Linked DNA regions of Posidoniimonas polymericola. The protein of the gene in region 1 interacts with the protein of each later gene in a pairwise test. Links are inferred from orthologs where the notes say so. Each region holds a gene or a part of one and is shown on either strand. Other genes may lie near its edges. The genes, in order: Pla123a_RS00085 and gyrA.

Region 1 (8,085 bases):
TGACGAGCCTGCTGCCGAAAGAGAAGTCCCGCCTGCAGGGCAACCTCTTCCTCGACACCACCGGCGAGCTGCCCGAGCTGGCGCTGCGGATGGACAAGCCGGGCCAGCCCACGCCGCTGCCGCATTCGCTCGAGATCGCCGACGGCGAGCTGATCGTCAAGCTGACCGCGCCGCAATAGGTTCTTCAGATTAAGGGAGAGGGCGACAGCGTGACCCACCCGTCCCGCGGAACGCGATACAATAGGGCGCCACGCCAGGGAGCGATTGGCGCCTACTCCTTCGCACTTACGGGACCACCCCCGATGCCTGCCCCCCTGACCCGCCGTGTTTGCGGCATCGCGATGCTTGCGCTCGCCGCCCTCGGTTCCCACGCGTCGGCAGACGAAACCCTGCAGGCCGAGTTGATCGGCGTCAAGCGGATCTGGGACGAGGGCCGCCACAACGCCTTCACCGACCTGATCCGCTGGGAGGACGCGTGGTGGTGCGCGTTCCGCGAGGGGGACACCCACGCCGGGTCGCACGGCTTCCTCCGGGTGCTCACCTCTACTGACGGTGAAGCCTGGGAACCGGTTGCGCGGCTCGACCACAACGAGTTCGACCTCCGCGACGCCAACTTGTCGATCACGCCAAGCGGCGAGTTGATGATGGTGGGCGGCGCGCAGATCGATCGCGACAACCGCCGACTGACCGGCACTTTCACTGCCGCGACGACCGATGGGCGCACCTGGACTACGCCTGCCATGGTGATCGAACCGGGCCGCTGGATGTGGGGCGTCACCTGGCGCGAGGGGACCGCCTACGGCGTTAGCTACGGCACGCCCGATAACGCCGGCCGCAACGAGCTGCTGACCTCGACCGACGGACGCAGCTTCAATGTCTTCGCCCCCGACTTCCTCACGATTGGCGGCCGGCCGACCGAGGCCCGGATCCGGTTCGCCGACTCGGGCGTGGCGTACTGCCTGCAGCGGTGCGACGGCGACGACAACCACGCGTACCTCGGCAAGGCCGACCCGCCCTACCGTGATTGGCAGTGGCGGCGGCTCGATCGGTTTATCGGCGGCCCCAACCTGCTGCAGCTGCCGAGCGGCCGCTGGGTGGCAGCGGGCAGGCAGCTGCTTAAGGCGGGCGCCCGGACGGTCATCGCCGAGCTCAACCCCGCCGACGGCCACCTCGAAAACATACTGGTGCTCCCGTCCGGCGGCGACTGCAGTTACCCCGGCCTTGTCTGGCACGAGGACCGGCTGTGGGTCAGCTACTACTCGAGCCACGAGGACCACACCAGCATCTACCTGGCGCAGGTTTCCATCGAGGATTGAGGTCGCGGCTCTCAAAATCATCCGCCTTCCATCGGATGCCTCAGCAACGCATTCGCAAACAAGTACCAACGGCCATCGTGCCGTTTGATCATCGTGAGCCGCGTGCCGAAGAGCGATTCGCGGTGCTCCATGAAGCGAACCGCCGGCCCATCGCCGTAGCCGCTCTCGCCGATCGCGATCTCATTGCACGCGAAGTAGTACTCCAGCAGCGGGCAGGCCTGGATCGGCTTCTCGGGGTCGGCCGCGAGGGAAATACTGTTGTGCTGCTCGTCGATCGCCATCTCGTACTTGAGCAGCGGGTCGGCGAAGCGGACCTGCACGTGCCCCGTGCCGGGCGACTCCTTCTCGCAACTCGCCGACAGGACGCTGCAGAGCTGGTCGAGGTCGTACTTCATGGCGGCAATGTAGCACGGTTCTCCGAACCGTGAAAAACTCTCGGCTCGGAGAGCCGAGCTACGATGACCCCTAGCGTGAGCCGCCAAGCCCACCACGTACAAAAGTGTGCGCCACGGCAGCCGGCTAACCCAATCGACTCGCTACCACCAGCCGACTTTTGTCCCCCATTCCGACATCGATTTATAGGGACAAAAGTCGCGCCCTACCGGCCGCCCCGAAGGCGGTTTCGCCCTGCTATAGCAGGGTCTTCGCAGTTATGCTCTGAATCTTGCGGCCGACTTTTGCCCGTTTGTGCGCGGTGCAGCGGACGGAAGTCTCTCGGTTGGGATTTTGGCTCCGTGCTGTTTCAAGATCATTCATCGGCTAGCGGGTTTTAGGCCCGGCATTCATGCCGGGTTCAAGGTCTAAAGCCAACCAAGCAAGCCCCGTTAACGGGGCTTCTCGATTCCTTGCGATGGGGTGACCCGGCATAAATGCCGGGCCTAACGTCTCCGCGCTGAATGGCCTTCCGTCATCGCCCTCACGATCGGTCGAACGGCTCTCGGGAGCGCGCCACGCACCACCGGGCAACCAGTTATTGGACCGCGCCGGGCAGCCGCTTGCCATAAGAAACTGGTAGACAACGGCAAGAATACGGGCCGAGACGCACGGGCGTGTTTCACTACGACGACGGCGAAATCAGTCCGACTACCAAAAAACAGGCTCCATCACGTACCGATGTTTTCAACATACCACGTGAGGAACGCGTCAAACGAATCGGCCACGGTTGATACGTCAACAAAATCGTGATCGAAAAACACAACAGGAGCGTCGTCGCTTTTGGCTCCTTGACGTCGGAAACCGAAAAAGTTCCCCATGCAATCAGATGCGATTCCAATCACATCTTCAGGCATCCCAGCAGCCCAGTAAGCCTTGGTGTCCGTGATCGCTTGTTCTACTGTCAAGAAGTTCTGCACATCCGAGTAATCCAGCGCGGCATCAACGATGGCGTCGAGTATGTGCGGTGTATAGACCGCTCCGAACCGCGTGATGAAACTCAGGTACGCCTCAGGCACCGCGGTGCTGAGCTCAACACCCAACGACTCCACTTGCTGTTCTGTTGCAGGGACTGGTGGATCGCCGACATGAAATCGGGCAACAAACATAGCTTGCAGTTTGTCACGATCTGGCATGCTCAATCACTCAACGGAGCCGAAATGGTGAGCTTCTGGACTAACCCCTTAGGAACTCACGCTTCTCTCCGCTGAGGCCGACGATAGGCTCCAGCCATTGGCATTGGCGTAGCTCCACAAGTTTCCGGTTCGGAGAACCGGGGATACATTGCTACACGTCCAGGTTCTTCACGTCCAGCGCGTGCTTCTGGATGAAGTCGCGGCGGGGTTCGACCTGGTCGCCCATCAGGACGCGGAACAGGTCGTCGGCGGCGCCGGCGTCTTCCATGCTGACCTTGAGCAGCGTGCGGTTGGCGGGGTCGAGGGTGGTCTCGCGGAGCTCCTCGGCGTTCATTTCGCCCAGGCCCTTGAAGCGGGTGATCTGCAGGCCCTTTTCGCCGGCCGAGCGGATCGCGCCGGGCAGGGCACGGAGGTCTTCGAGGCCGGTCTCGTTCTCGCCGCGGATCACGCGGTAGCGGCTCCCTTCCTCGCCGGTGCGGTCCTGCGGGATGAGGGCGCCGATCTCGAAGCCCATCTCGCGGAGGTCGCCCAGCAGGGTGTTGATGGTGCGGACCTCGTGCAGCTCGACGATGCGGAGCCGCTTGGCGTTGAGCGCGGCAACGCCGTTCGACTCGGCCCCGTTCGCGTCGCCGGCGTCGGTGTCGCCGCTCTCTTCGATCTCACCCGCGGGCTCACTCTCCGGGATGCTGGGCGTGGGGCCGCCGTCGACCAGCAGCTCGCCGCCGGCTGCTTCTTCCTGCTCTTTGACAAACTGGTCGAGCGACTCGCGGTCGAAAAACCAGTGCTCGTCGGCGCCCAGGAACACGTGGTACGCCGGCAGGCGGCCGCTCTCGGGGTCCTGCCTTACGGCGTGAAGCTTCAGCGAGATACCGCGCCGCTCCAGCGCAATGAGCGCCTCTTCCATGGCGGCCAGGGTGCGGACCAGGCGGGTCATCTGCTCGCCCTCGACCACCAGTCCGTCGCCGGCGTCGAACACGCTGTCGCCGAGGCCGAGGTCCAAGAGCTGGGTCTTCATCTCCTCGTCGGTCTGCACGTACTGCACCTGCTTGCCCTTGCGGACGCGGAACAGCGGCGGCTGGGCGACGTACACGTGGCCCTTCGCGACGAGGTCGTACATCTGGCGGTAGAAGAACGTCAGCAGCAGCGTGCGGATGTGGCTGCCGTCGACGTCGGCGTCGGTCATGATCACGACGCGGCCGTAGCGGCGTTTGCTGACGTCCTGCTCCTGGCCGATGCCGGCGCCGATCGCGGCGATCATGCTGCGGACTTCTTGGTTCTCGAGGACCTTGGTCTCGCGGCTCTTGTAGGCGTTGATGATCTTACCGCGGAGCGGCAGGATCGCCTGGAACTCGCGGATGCGGCCCCCCTCGGCGGAGCCGCCGGCCGAGTCGCCCTCCACCAGGTACAGCTCGCACTTGTCGACCTCCTTGCTGGAGCAGTCGCGGAGCTTGCCCGGCAGGCCGGCGCCGGAGAGGGCGCCCTTCCGCTCGCGGACCAGCTGGCGGGCCTTGCGGGCCGACTCGCGGGCCTCGGCCGCCAGCACGCCCTTCTTGACGATCTGCTTGGCGGTCTTGGGGTTCTCCTCGAAGAACTTCTGCAGGTAGTCGCCGAACAGCGAGTTGACGATGCCCTCGACCTCGCTGTTGCCGAGCTTGGTCTTGGTCTGGCCCTCGAACTGCGGGTGCGGCACGCGGCAGCTGATCACGGCGGTCAGGCCTTCGCGGACGTCCTCGCCGCTGGGGGTGAGGTCCTTGAACAGGCCCTCCTTCTTGCCGTAGTTGTTGATGGTCCGCGTGAGGGCTGAGCGGAAGCCGGAGAGGTGCGTGCCCCCCTCGTGCGTGCTGATGTTGTTGACGTACGTGTGGACGTTCTCGGTGAACTCGCCCGAGTACTGCAGCGCGACCTCGAGCGAGACGCCCTCGGCCTCGCCCTCGACGAACAGGATCTCCTCGTGCGCGGGGTCGCTGGCGCGGTTGAGGTGCTTGACGAACTCGCGGATGCCGTCCTCGTAGAGGAACGCGTCCGACTCGTTGGTGCGGGCGTCGGTGATGGTGATCCGCACGCCCTTGTTGAGGAACGCCAGCTCCTGCAGCCGCTTCTGCAGCGTGGCGTAGACGTACTTGGTGGTCTGGAAGATCTGCGGGTCGGGCTTGAAGGTGGTCTTGGTGCCGCGCTTGCTGCTGGCGCCGACCCTGCGCACCGGGCCCTTGGGGACGCCGCGCTCGTACTCCTGGTGGTGCAGGTGGCCGTCGCGGGCGACCTCGGTCTCGGCCCACTCGGAGAGGAAGTTGACCACCGTTACGCCGACGCCGTGCAGGCCTCCGGAGGTCTGGTAGGCGCCCTTGGAGAACTTGCCCCCGAACTTGAGCACGGTCATCACGCCCTCGAGCGTGCTGACCTCGCGGTCCATCTGCTCGGAGAGCTGCTCGTGCTTCTCGGTCGGGATGCCGCGGCCGTCGTCCTCGACCGTGATCGAGCCGTCGACGTTGATCTGCACGCTCACGGTCGTGGCGTGGCCGGCCATGGCCTCGTCGATCGAGTTGTCGACCACCTCGTACACCAGGTGGTGCAGGCCGCGGGCGGTGGTGTCGCCGATGTACATACTCGGCCGCTCGCGCACGTGCTCCAGGTCGGACAGGTGCTCGAGGTCGCCCGCGCCGTACTCGGCGTTGCCGTGGTGGCTGTTGGCCTTCTTCGCCGGCTCTAGCGGCTGCTGGGGCTGCGGGGCGTCTTGGTCTTGGGGTTCTTCGGACATACTCGTGTTGGTCGTTCTCGAAAAGCGAAGCGTCGCTGAGTGGGGTGGATCGCCGCGCGGGGCGGCGGGTGATCTGGGTTACGCGAGCCGTCCGACCTTGAAGCGGAGGCCCTCGATCTTGGCGTCGGGCAGCTTCTGCTGCACCGCCTTGAGGAGTCGGGTTTTCTCGAAGCCGAGCTCTTGGGCCATCATGCTGTTGGCGACAATCACCTCGAGCACGCCCCGCCGCACGGCCGCGGCCTGGCAGAACTTGCCGAGCGCCGGCCCGGCCGCCTCGGCCCACGCCGAGCGGAGCTGCTCGTTCGTGCGGGGCTGTCCGTAGCCCTTCTTGGCGAACAGCTGGGCCACCACGTTCGCGGCCTTCTTGGGCGCCCGCGCGTGCCGCCGCCGCTGCTCTCGCGCGGCGCGCTGCGAGAGCTCGGCGAGCTTCTCGGCGACAAGTTCAGGGTCCATCGGTTCGGTCATGGGGGCGCTGGTGGGAGGGCGCTGGGCGCTGGTTTGCGGGTGGAAACTTGGTTGGTAGAGGGGCTCTTCGTGTTCCACTGGCTCTGCCAGTGAGATGGTGTGTCTCGGTTGATTGCCCGGCTTCAATCTCCTGAATCAGCTGGTGAAACACTGGCAGAGCCAGTGGCACACGATGCTCGTTCTCTGGTTCTTGCTTGTTCGGTTGTCGCGGCCGGGAATCGCGGCGCCGGCGAACCGGCGCCTTCCAACTAGCCGCCGCTACCGGTCCCGCGCCAGCGGCATGATCACGTAGCCGTAGCCGTCGTCGGTGGTGCAGACCGCGGCCGACTCGCCGTCCTGCAGGTCGAGCGTGAAGGACTTGTCGCTGTCGAGCACCTTGAGGAAGTCGATCACGAACCGCGGGTCGAGTGTGATGGTCACCTCCGGGCTGTCGAACGAGATCGGCAGCTCGATCCGCGACTCGCCCACCTCGGCGGCGTGGCCGGAGAGGACCAGCGAGCCCTCGCCGAACGTGAAGTCGACGCCGCGGCTCTCGTCGCTGGTGAGGATCGCCGCCTGACGCACGGCCCGGTAGAACGGCTCAATCGGCAGCTCGACCTGCACCGAGTTGGTCCGCTGCGGGAACACCCGCCGCCAGTCGGGGTAGCGGCCCTCAAGCAGGCGGGAGTAGATCATCGCCCGCGGGCTCTTGACCAGCATCTCGTTCTGGCGGATGGCGATCTGGACCTCGCCGTCGTCGTCGTTGACGGCGCGGTCGACCAGGTTGAGCGAGCGGCTGGGGACGATGGTCGCGGCCCCGAAGTCGGCCGGCTCGCCAACGGCCCGCACCGGGCCCTCCATCTTGGCCAGGCGGCGGCCGTCGGTGCCGACGCCGGTCAGCACGCCGTCGACCCACTCCATCTTGACGCCGCCGAGCGCGTAGCGGCTCGACTCGTTGTCGGTCGAGAAGATCGTGCGGCGGATCAACTCCTTGAACCAGCGGGCGGCGGTCTCGTAGTACGACTGGTCGTCGAACACCGCGATGCTCGGGTAGTCGATCGGGTTCTCGGCCGCGAGGTTGAACTGGCTCCGCTCGCCCCGCACGCGGATCTGCTTCTCGTCGGCCTCGATGTGGAAGGTCTCGTCGGAGCTCTCCCGGAGGATCTGGCCAAACCGCGCGGTCGGCAGGATGCACGCGCCGGCCTGCTCGACCTCGACGCCGGTCGCCTGGTAGCGGATCGCGACCTCGAGGTCCGTGGCGAGGAAGGTGGCCGAGTCGTCGCTCACCTCGAGCTTGACGTTCTGCAGGATCGGCTTGGGGCTGCGGGTCGGGGCGACAGCCGCCACAGCCTGGAAGGCCTGCAGGAGCTGCTCACGGTTGCATGTGATCTTCATGGGAGAACTCAGGGCCGCCGAGCGTCCCCTGGGGACGGTCGGCCAGAGAGTTAATAGATTTAGTTTTTAATTACGCAGTTATTAAAGATCGGCGGTCTGGATTGTTGGCAACTGCCGAATCTGTGCTGCAAGTTGTTTCAGGTAAATCACTTACAGTGTCCGTTGAGTTGTGGAAAACCGGTTGGCTGGTTGTCGATCGCGTGTTGGCTGACCGGCAATTCGTGTTGATCAATCGCGGCTATTTGGCGGATCGGCCAGGTACGCGACGCCGAGTCGTCTGCCTCTCGACCGTCTATCAACAGGTTGTTCACGCTGCTGCCCCGACGGTGATTGAACGGCGTAATTCACCGAGGGCGTGGCCGAGCACGCGGTCGCTTGCCTGCGCCCGCTCGATCCGGCGGTAGTTGTGCAGCACGGTGGAGTGGTCGCGGCCGCCGAGCATCTTCCCGATTTGGTCGTACGAGAGCGGTGTTAGCTCGCGGATCAGGAAAATCGCGACCGCCCGGGCGAGCACGATCGACTTCTGCCGGCTGGAGCTGGTGAGCTTGGTCTTCGGGAGCCCGTAGTAGCGGGCGACCACGGTCAGGATATCGCTGGCGGGCGGGGT
Region 2 (8,267 bases), on another replicon or contig:
AGGACACGCGATCCAAGCCCCTGGGGTCGACTCTCGAGAAGGCCGAGCGGATGGCGTGCTTTATCGCCCGCAACTTCGCCAAGCCGATCCGCGTCGCCGATGTGGCGTCGAGCGTCGACCTGCACCCGGACTACGCGGCGACTACCTTCCGTAAGACCTTCGGCGTGACGCTCAACACGCAGATCGCCCGCCACCGCGTGGCCGAGGTGCAGCGGAGGTTGATCACCACCGACCAGCCGATCATCGACATCGCCTACGGAGCGGGCTTCGAGTCGATCAGCAGCTTCAACCGCACGTTCCGCAACTCGACGGGCATGACCCCCAGGGCCTACCGCAAGCAGTTCCAGCGGTGAGGATCTTGTCGGATACGCCGGCGCCGACAACCGCCCAAGGGGCGTTGGTCATCGGGCGGCGGGGCGCCTAGAAACGGTTGGTTGCTCCTTCACCCCGCGTGTTGCCTCAATGCCAGTCTTGTTGTTTGTGCTGCAGCTCGCCGCGACGCTGATCATGGTCGGGCTGATCTGGTTCGTGCAGCTTGTGCACTACCCGCTGCTGGGCGCGGTGGGTGAGCCGCAGTTCGCCGAGTATGAGCAGGCCCACTGCCGGCTGACCGGCTACGTGGTGATCCCGCCGATGCTCGTTGAGCTGGCGACCGCCGCCGCGATGCTCGCCTGGCGTCCCGACGGCGTGCCGCGGTGGGTCCCGCTGGCAGGGATGGGCCTGCTCGCCGTCGTCTGGCTGTCGACCTTCGTGCTCCAGGCGCCCGCACACGGGCGTCTGGTCGGCGGCTACGAAGCCGCAACCCACCATCTGCTGGTGGCGTCCAACTGGCTCCGCACCTCGGCCTGGACCGCCCGTGGGGGCCTGCTGGGCTGGGTCTGCTGGCAGTTGCTGTCCGCCCAGCGGTAGGCCGGGGGGTATTTCCCGAAGGCTGACTGGGTTGCAGGGTTCAATTGTCACAGTCCGAGTAGATTTTGACGAAAGGTAGTGGTGCAGCACCGCGGGTGTCCGCCCGTTGTGACCTAAACTTGCAGGTCACCTCTCGGCTGCTAGAGAGGCAGCCTGACCTTGGTTTGCGTTTGCATGTCCACCTCCTCCGCACCCTCCAGCCGACTCCGGAGCGCGCTGCCGCAGCCCATTCCCGGGTTCGAGCCGATCGAATCGGTGGTGCTGGCGCGGCTGGGCCGATGGGACCTCGACCTGTTCATCCCCGGCCCCAAAGGGGGGCAGCCGGTGCTGCTCCGCGGAGCCGGCGTGCAGGTCGAAGGGCAACGCATCGAGACGCTGGTCGCGTCGCTGGACGGGCCGGTGCTCGTCCGCAGCGACGACTTCCAGCGGCTGTCGTCTGAGCTGCTGGAGCGGCTGGACGAGCTCGCGGGCGACGAGTCGATCCCCGAGTCCGACCGGTTTGTCATGCTGCAGACCGCGGCCGCCGGTGAGGTCGAGGTCGCGGCCGGGCTCATCAACCCGACGCGGTTCGTCGGCGTGTCGCGTCAGATGGGCCGGGCGTTCAACCAGCTGATGCAGAGCGGCGACCTGGCGCCGGCCGAGGTCTACGCGATCGCCCGCCACGACCACTACACCTTCTCGCACATCACGAACGTCTGCTGCTACGCGTTGACCCTCGCCACGGCGCTCGGGATCCACGACAGCGCCGACCTCGAGGAGCTGGCGATCGGCGCCCTGCTGCACGACTCCGGCAAGCGGCACATCCCGGTCGGCGTCCTCCGCAAGAAGGGCCGCCTTACCGACCAGGAGTGGGCTACGATCCGCCAGCACCCGCAGCGCGGCTTCGAGGACCTCGCCAACAGCGGCACGCTGACCCTGCGCCAGCTGCTGATGATCTACCAGCACCACGAACGCATCGACGGCGGCGGCTACCCAGTTGGGCTCGTCGGCGCGGAGCTCCACCCCTGGTCCCGGCTGCTGGCGGTGGTCGACGTGTTCGACGCGCTCACCGGACGCCGCCCGTACCGCCGTCCCTGCACCACCGAGACGGCGCTCAAGCACCTGCAGGCGAACGCCGGCAAGCAGTTTGACGCCGAGATGGTCGACTGCTGGTCAACGCTGATGGGGGGAGCATGACCAACGACCCATGGCAATCCGTTGTCGCGACCGTCGACATGGGGGCGATCAGCTCCGCGGCGACGCGGCCCGGCGCCTCGGGGGGGCACGACCTCCGCCGCCGGCCCCGCAAGGAGTTCCCCTGCCGATCGCAGCTGACGCTCGACAGCCGCCCCGGGAGTCTGCTGGGCGTGTCCTGCCGCGACATCTCGCAGACGGGGGTCGCGGTGTACTCGCCGTGCCACGCGCTGCCGCTCGAGCAGGGCGTGGTCACCCTGCACGAAGGCCGCACGCTGAGGGTGCGGGTGAGGCACTGCAAGCGGATTGGAGCCCGCTGCTTCCTGCTCGGCTGTGACTTCGAGGTCGACGCCAATGGCGGCCCGCTGGCCGTCTTCGCCGACACACTCAGCGGTGTCGCGACGGTTTAACCCGTGCCACAGATTCGTGAAGTGGGTTTCAGAGCGACTCGAACGCGCTCGCGTAGCGGACCAGCCCGCCCAAGCCCTCGAGGCCGCCCGGCCGTAGCGACTTCGCCATGAACGCGTCGCCCGCCTGGTAGACGCTGTCGAGGCCCCAGCGGGTGGCCGGCTCGAAGCCGAACCGGCGGTAGTACCCGGGCTCGCCGAGCACGATAGCGAAATCGAAACCCTGCTCCAGGCACGCTTCTAAGCCGACCGTGATCAGCGCGGCGCCGATCCCCCGCCCCTGCCAACTCGGTTGCACCGCCAGCGGCGCGAGCCCGACGCCCGAGGTCGGTTCGCCATCGAGCGTCAGCGGACTGAAGGCGATGTGCCCGGTCAAGTGATCGCGGCAAAAGGCGACCAGCGACACCGACAGCTCGTTGTTGGCGCGGAGCGATTCGACCAGCCGGGCTTCCCACTGGCTGGGGAACGCCCCCCGCAAGACGGCGTCGATCGCCGGCGGGTCGTTGGCTTCTTCGGGACGGATTCGGAATGCGGGCACAGCCAATCGGGCGCCTCCGGTTCGCTTGGCCGACGGCCTATTCGGCGCCCTCTACCCCGCCCGCGTCGTTGCCGGCGGCGTCCCCGCCCGATGCCTCACCGGCCGCGTCGGCAGCTGCGTCGTCGTCCGTTTCTTCGGCCGGCACGCGGACAATCGCCGTGAGCGAATCGCCGTCGTCCAGGCCCATGATCCGCACGCCCTGCGTGTTGCGGCCGATGACGCCGATGTCCGAGGCCTTGATCCGCTGGATCTTGCCGCGGGCGGTCATCATGAGCAATTCATCGTCGTCCATGACGCGGGTGATGCCGATCACCTGGCCGTTGCGGTCGGTGGTCTTAATGTCGCGGACGCCCTTGCCGCCGCGGCCCTGGGTGCGGTACTTGGCCGAGGACGAGGCCTCGTCCTCGTCGGCCCCTTCGCTGGGTCCGTCGCCGGCTTCAGCGGCGTTGGGGCCGAACGGCGTCCGCTTGCCGTAGCCGTGCTCGGTGGCGGTCAGCAGCGTGGCGTCGGGGTCGGCCACGACCATGCCAACCAGCGAGTCGTTCTTGCCAAGCCTCACGCCCTTCACGCCGCTGGAGTTGCGGCCCATGGAGCGGGCGTCGGACTCGTTGAAGCGGATCGCCATGCCGCTGGCGGTGGCCAGCAGCACCTCGTCGCCCGGCTTGGTCACGACGACGTCCACCAGCTCGTCGCCCTCCTTGAGCTTGATGGCGATGATGCCGGTCTTCATCGGGCGGCTGTAGGCCTTCAGCTCGGTCTTCTTCACCAGGCCCTTGCGGGTGGCCATGAAGAGCGAGTGGTCGGGCAGGTCGAAGTCGCGGATGGCGCGGCAGTCGGCGATCCGCTCGCCCTCGGAGAAGTTCAGCAGGTTCACCACCGCGCGGCCCTTGGAGTCGCGGGCCAGCTCGGGCAGCTGGTAGACCTTCTGCCAGTACACCTTGCCGAGGTTGGTGAAGAACAGCAGGTAGTCGTGCGTGCTGGTGACAAACAGGTGCTCGATCGGGTCGTCGTCGGCGACCGACGCGCCGCGGATGCCCTTGCCGCCCCGCCGCTGGGCGCGGTAGGTGCTGGCCGGGGTCCGCTTGATATAGCCGTTCGTGCTGATCGAGACCACCATGGTCTCTTCCTCGATCAGGTCCTCGATGTCGACGTCGCCGACCTCGGCGTGGCTGATCTCGGTGCGGCGGGCGTCGGCGTGCTTGCTGCTGGCGATCGCCTCCATGTCCTCGCGGATGATGGCGTAGATCCGCGCCTCGTCGCCGAGGATCTCGAGGTAGCCGGCGATCTCGATGAGCAGCTGCGTGTGCTCGTCGGTCAGCTTCTCCTGCTCCAGGTTCACCAGCTGGCCGAGGGTCATCTTGAGGATCGCGTCGGCCTGGACCGGCGTCAGCGAGTACTCCTCGGCGAAGCCGCGCTCCTCCTGGAACTGGGCGAAGCCCTCGTCGCCGAGCGCCCGCTGCAGCATGGCGCCGGGCGTCTTGATCGCCATCAGGGCGGTCTTTGCCTCGGGCTGCGTCTTGCTGGCGCGGATAACGCGGATCACCTCGTCGATGTTGGCGTGCGCCAGCAGCAGGCCCTGCACCGTGTGCTTGCGGCGGCGGGCCTTGGCGAGCAGGAATTGTGTCCGGCGGCGGATGACGGTCACCCGATGCCGCACGAACTCCTGCAGCATCTCCCTCAAGTTCAGCACCCGCGGCTTGCCGTCAACCAGCGACAGGAAGATCAGGCTGAACGTGTCCTGCAGCGGCGAGAACTTGTAGAGCTGGTTGAGCACGATGTCGGGATCGGCGTCGCGCTTCAGGTCGATGATCAGGCGGACCGGCTCCTTGAGGTCCGACTCGTTGCGGACGTCGGCGATGCCGGCGATCTTGCCCTCGTTGGCCAGCGCCGCGATCCGCTCCTCGACCCGGTCGCGGGCCTGCAGGTACGGGATCTCGTGGATCAGGATGCGGGTCCGCTTGCCCGACTCGTCGATGCTGGTGCGGGCGCGCACGGTCATCGTGCTGCGGCCGGTCTGGTAGCCGCGGAGGATGCCCGAGCGGCCGCAGATGATGCCGCCGGTCGGGAAGTCGGGGCCGGGGATGTGCTCCATCAGCTCCGGGATGGTGATCTCCGGGTCGTCGATCAGCGCGATCACGCCGCGGCAGACCTCGCCCAGGTTGTGCGGCGGGATGCTGGTCGCCATGCCGACCGCGATGCCGCCCGAGCCGTTCACCAGCAGGTTGGGGAACTTCGACGGCAGGACCGTCGGCTCGAGGTGGCGTTCGTCGTAGGTCGGGATGAAGTCGACCGTGTCGAGCTTTAGGTCCTCGAGCATCATCGACGCCATCGGCGACATGCGGGCTTCGGTGTACCGCATGGCGGCCGGCGGCAGGCCGGCGATGCTGCCGAAGTTCCCCTGCTTGTCGATGAGCACGTTGCGCATGTTCCATTCCTGGGCCATGCGCACGAGGGTCGGGTAGATGACGCTCTCGCCGTGCGGGTGGTAGTTACCGCTGGTGTCGCCAGAGATCTTGGCGCACTTGACCCGCGCCGAGCCGGGGCCGAGGTTGAGGTCGTTCATCGCGACCAGGATGCGGCGCTGCGACGGCTTCAGGCCGTCGCGGACGTCGGGCAGCGCGCGGCTGACGATCACGCTCATGGCGTACGTCAGGTAGCTGTCCTTCAGCTCGTCCTCGATCGGCAGGTCGATCAGCCGTTGGGCGATCGCCTGCTCCGCCGGGTCAAACCCAGGCTCCCGCGGAGCTGGATTCTGGGGATCGCCGGGGTTTCCTTCGTCGTCGTTGGCCACGCGCTAGCATCCTCGCGGGAGTGGGTAGTAAGCCCTGTATTTTAGGGTTTTTGCCCCAGTTTCACAATGCTCGGCGGGGTCGGTCCCACCCCTGGCGGGGTGGGCTACCAAGGCTTGCGGCTTTGCCCTGGGGCAGCCCACCCCGCCAGGGGTGGGACAATCTACTTGCAATGGCGACGCCGCTGCTTAATGTGTACATGCGCACACTTTCACCGCAGGGGCTCTTCCAATGCCGGTAGCGCTATTCACCTACCACGCGTACGGCAGCTGGCTCCCCGACCGGCCGCAGGGATACGTCGAGCGCAATCGCGGGATCCACCCGACCAACAAGAAGCTCGCGACCATTCAACGTGGTCTGCTCACGCAGCCCGAGGTCTCGTTCGACTCCGAGCTGCAGCGAGCGATCATCGAACGGTTCCAGGCCATCTGCCAAGAAGAAGGCTACCGCGCCCACGCCGCGGCGAGTGAAGCGTCGCACGTTCACCTGCTAGCGAGTTGGCGGGACTTCCAGGCGCCGATGAAGCAGGTCGGCGGCCGGATCAAGAACCTGATCTCACTTCACCTTTCTCGCGAGCACGACTGTGTTGGCCACAAGTGGTTCGCACGCGGTGCGAGCCGACAGCAGGTCGAGTCGCGGCGGCACTTCGAGCACTTGGTGAACGCTTACTTACCGAAGCATAGCGGCTGGTTCTGGCGCGAGGAGATTGGCTGGCGGGACCCGCGCTAGGGGTTGTCCCACCCCTGGCGGGGTGGGCTACCATCATTTGCGGCTCGGTTCTTGCTTGCGGCTCTGCACCAGGGCAGCCCACCTCGCAAGAGGTGGGACCGCACACCAGCGCCGCGCCGTTACTCGTACGACTGCTCCTTGGTCGGGAATGCCCCAGATCGCACCTCATCGCGGTAGGCCGTGACGGCCTCGGTGATGGTCTTGCCGAGGTCGGCGTACGCCTTGACGAATTTAGGCACGTAGCCGCTGGTCAGCCCGACGACGTCGTTGATGACCAGCACCTGGCCGTCGCACTCTGGGCCGGCGCCGATGCCGATGGTCGGGATCGACACCTTCTGGGTGATTTCCGTGGCAATCGCCGTGGGGACGCACTCCAGCACCATCGCGAAGGCCCCCGCGTGCTCGGCCGCCTGGGCGTCGGCCAGCAGCTGCTGGCGGTCGCGCTGGACCCGGTAGCCGCCCAATTGGTGCACGCTCTGCGGCCGCAGGCCGACGTGGGCCATCACCGGGATGCCGGCCTGCACCAGGGCCGCGATGGTGTCGGCCTGCTCGACGCCCCCCTCGAGCTTGACCGCCTGGCAGCGGGTCTGCTTGAGGATCCGGCCGGCGTTCTCGATCGCCTTGTGGCGGCCGAGGTGGTAGCTGGGGAACGGCAGGTCGACAATCACCAACGCGTTTTCCACCGCCCTGCCGACCATGCCAGCGTGGTAGATCATCTCGTCCATCGAGACCGGCAGCGTGTTCTGGTGCCCCTGGACCACCATCGACAGGCTGTCGCCCACCAGGATCCCCTCGATCCCGCAGCTGTCGACCAGCTTGGCCATGGTGTAGTCGTAGGCCGTCAGGACAGAGATCTTGCGGTCTCCCCCCTTCATGGCGGCAAAGCGGGGGGCGGTGAGTTGCTCGGGCATCGCGGCAGGCCTGGCGGCGGGGGGAAATGGGGCCCGGCGGACGCCAGACGCGGCGCCGACGGGAATAGCCGAGGTCCGGTTCGGCGAAATAGTTCGGGAAACCCCGATAATACGCGATCGCGCCCGGCGGCGGGAAGATGCGAGGCTTGCTGGCTTTTTCTGCAGGGTTGGGCGATACTGATATCCAGGGCCCGTTCGCGCAAGCAATGAGCGTAGCGGCCGCCCCAGGAACACCTTGCCCCCCGCAGCCGGCGTCGCCGGACGCGCGGACGGCTTCCCTACTCAGTCCACTACTGGGTCAACCTACTGGGTCAACTACTGGCCTGCCTGGAGTCTCGAGGCATGAAGAACCCGAACCGTCACGCCTTTACCCTGGTCGAGCTGCTGGTCGTGATCACGATCATCGGCATGCTGGTGGCCCTGCTGCTGCCTGCCGTGCAGATGGCCCGCGCTTCGGCCCGCACTTCCCAGTGCTTGAACAACATCCGCCAGTTGGGCACGGCTGTCGCGGGTTACGAGACCGACAAACAGAAGTATCCCGGCTACCTGCAGCCTGTGCAGCGAACCGCCAAGCAGTACGCATGGATTAACTCCGGTCAACTATCCAACTCCTCGCTAAAGGATGGCCTGCCTGCGGGCAACACCCCGTCACCAGATGATGTCAGAGACCGCAAATTGGGGTCTCGGTTTAGCTGGGCGGCAGTGATTACTCCGCGAATCGAGCGACAGGACTTGTGGGACGCCATGACCGAAATTAACAACCCGTTCCCAATCCCTAGGGTAGATGTGTATATGTGTCCTGCCGATGCGG

What was found.
Region 2: the proteins of Pla123a_RS00085 (region 1) and gyrA interact in binary tests that used the Escherichia coli proteins (3 or more experiments, as listed by UniProt). The link is inferred for Posidoniimonas polymericola from one-to-one orthologs.

The regions. Positions count from the first base shown.
Region 1 is NZ_SJPO01000001.1:18,397-26,481, reverse strand. The notes cover bases 2,836-5,954. They hold Pla123a_RS00085 (DNA gyrase subunit B), read right to left. Parts: upstream 5,640-5,954; coding sequence 3,036-5,639; downstream 2,836-3,035. Other genes in these bases: Pla123a_RS00080 (DUF721 domain-containing protein), read right to left, coding at 5,718-5,954; Pla123a_RS00090 (SMI1/KNR4 family protein), read right to left, coding at 2,836-2,884. Also shown: Pla123a_RS00105 (hypothetical protein), read left to right, coding at 1-179; Pla123a_RS00100 (exo-alpha-sialidase), read left to right, coding at 303-1,316; Pla123a_RS00095 (hypothetical protein), read right to left, coding at 1,334-1,711; more of Pla123a_RS00090, read right to left, coding at 2,420-2,835; more of Pla123a_RS00080, read right to left, coding at 5,955-6,104; dnaN (DNA polymerase III subunit beta), read right to left, coding at 6,363-7,478; Pla123a_RS00070 (helix-turn-helix domain-containing protein), read right to left, coding at 7,786-8,085. UniProt on the Escherichia coli protein: DNA gyrase negatively supercoils closed circular double-stranded DNA in an ATP-dependent manner to maintain chromosomes in an underwound state.
Region 2 is NZ_SJPO01000009.1:219,270-227,536, reverse strand. Bases 2,865-6,165 are described here. They hold gyrA (DNA gyrase subunit A), read right to left. Parts: upstream 5,819-6,165; coding sequence 3,065-5,818; downstream 2,865-3,064. Other genes in these bases: Pla123a_RS18340 (hypothetical protein), read left to right, coding at 6,048-6,165; Pla123a_RS18350 (GNAT family N-acetyltransferase), read right to left, coding at 2,865-3,027. Outside these bases: Pla123a_RS18370 (helix-turn-helix domain-containing protein), read left to right, coding at 1-353; Pla123a_RS18365 (hypothetical protein), read left to right, coding at 463-909; Pla123a_RS18360 (HD-GYP domain-containing protein), read left to right, coding at 1,084-2,085; Pla123a_RS18355 (PilZ domain-containing protein), read left to right, coding at 2,082-2,492; more of Pla123a_RS18350, read right to left, coding at 2,521-2,864; more of Pla123a_RS18340, read left to right, coding at 6,166-6,545; panB (3-methyl-2-oxobutanoate hydroxymethyltransferase), read right to left, coding at 6,665-7,456; Pla123a_RS18330 (DUF1559 family PulG-like putative transporter), read left to right, coding at 7,799-8,267. UniProt on the Escherichia coli protein: A type II topoisomerase that negatively supercoils closed circular double-stranded (ds) DNA in an ATP-dependent manner to maintain chromosomes in an underwound state.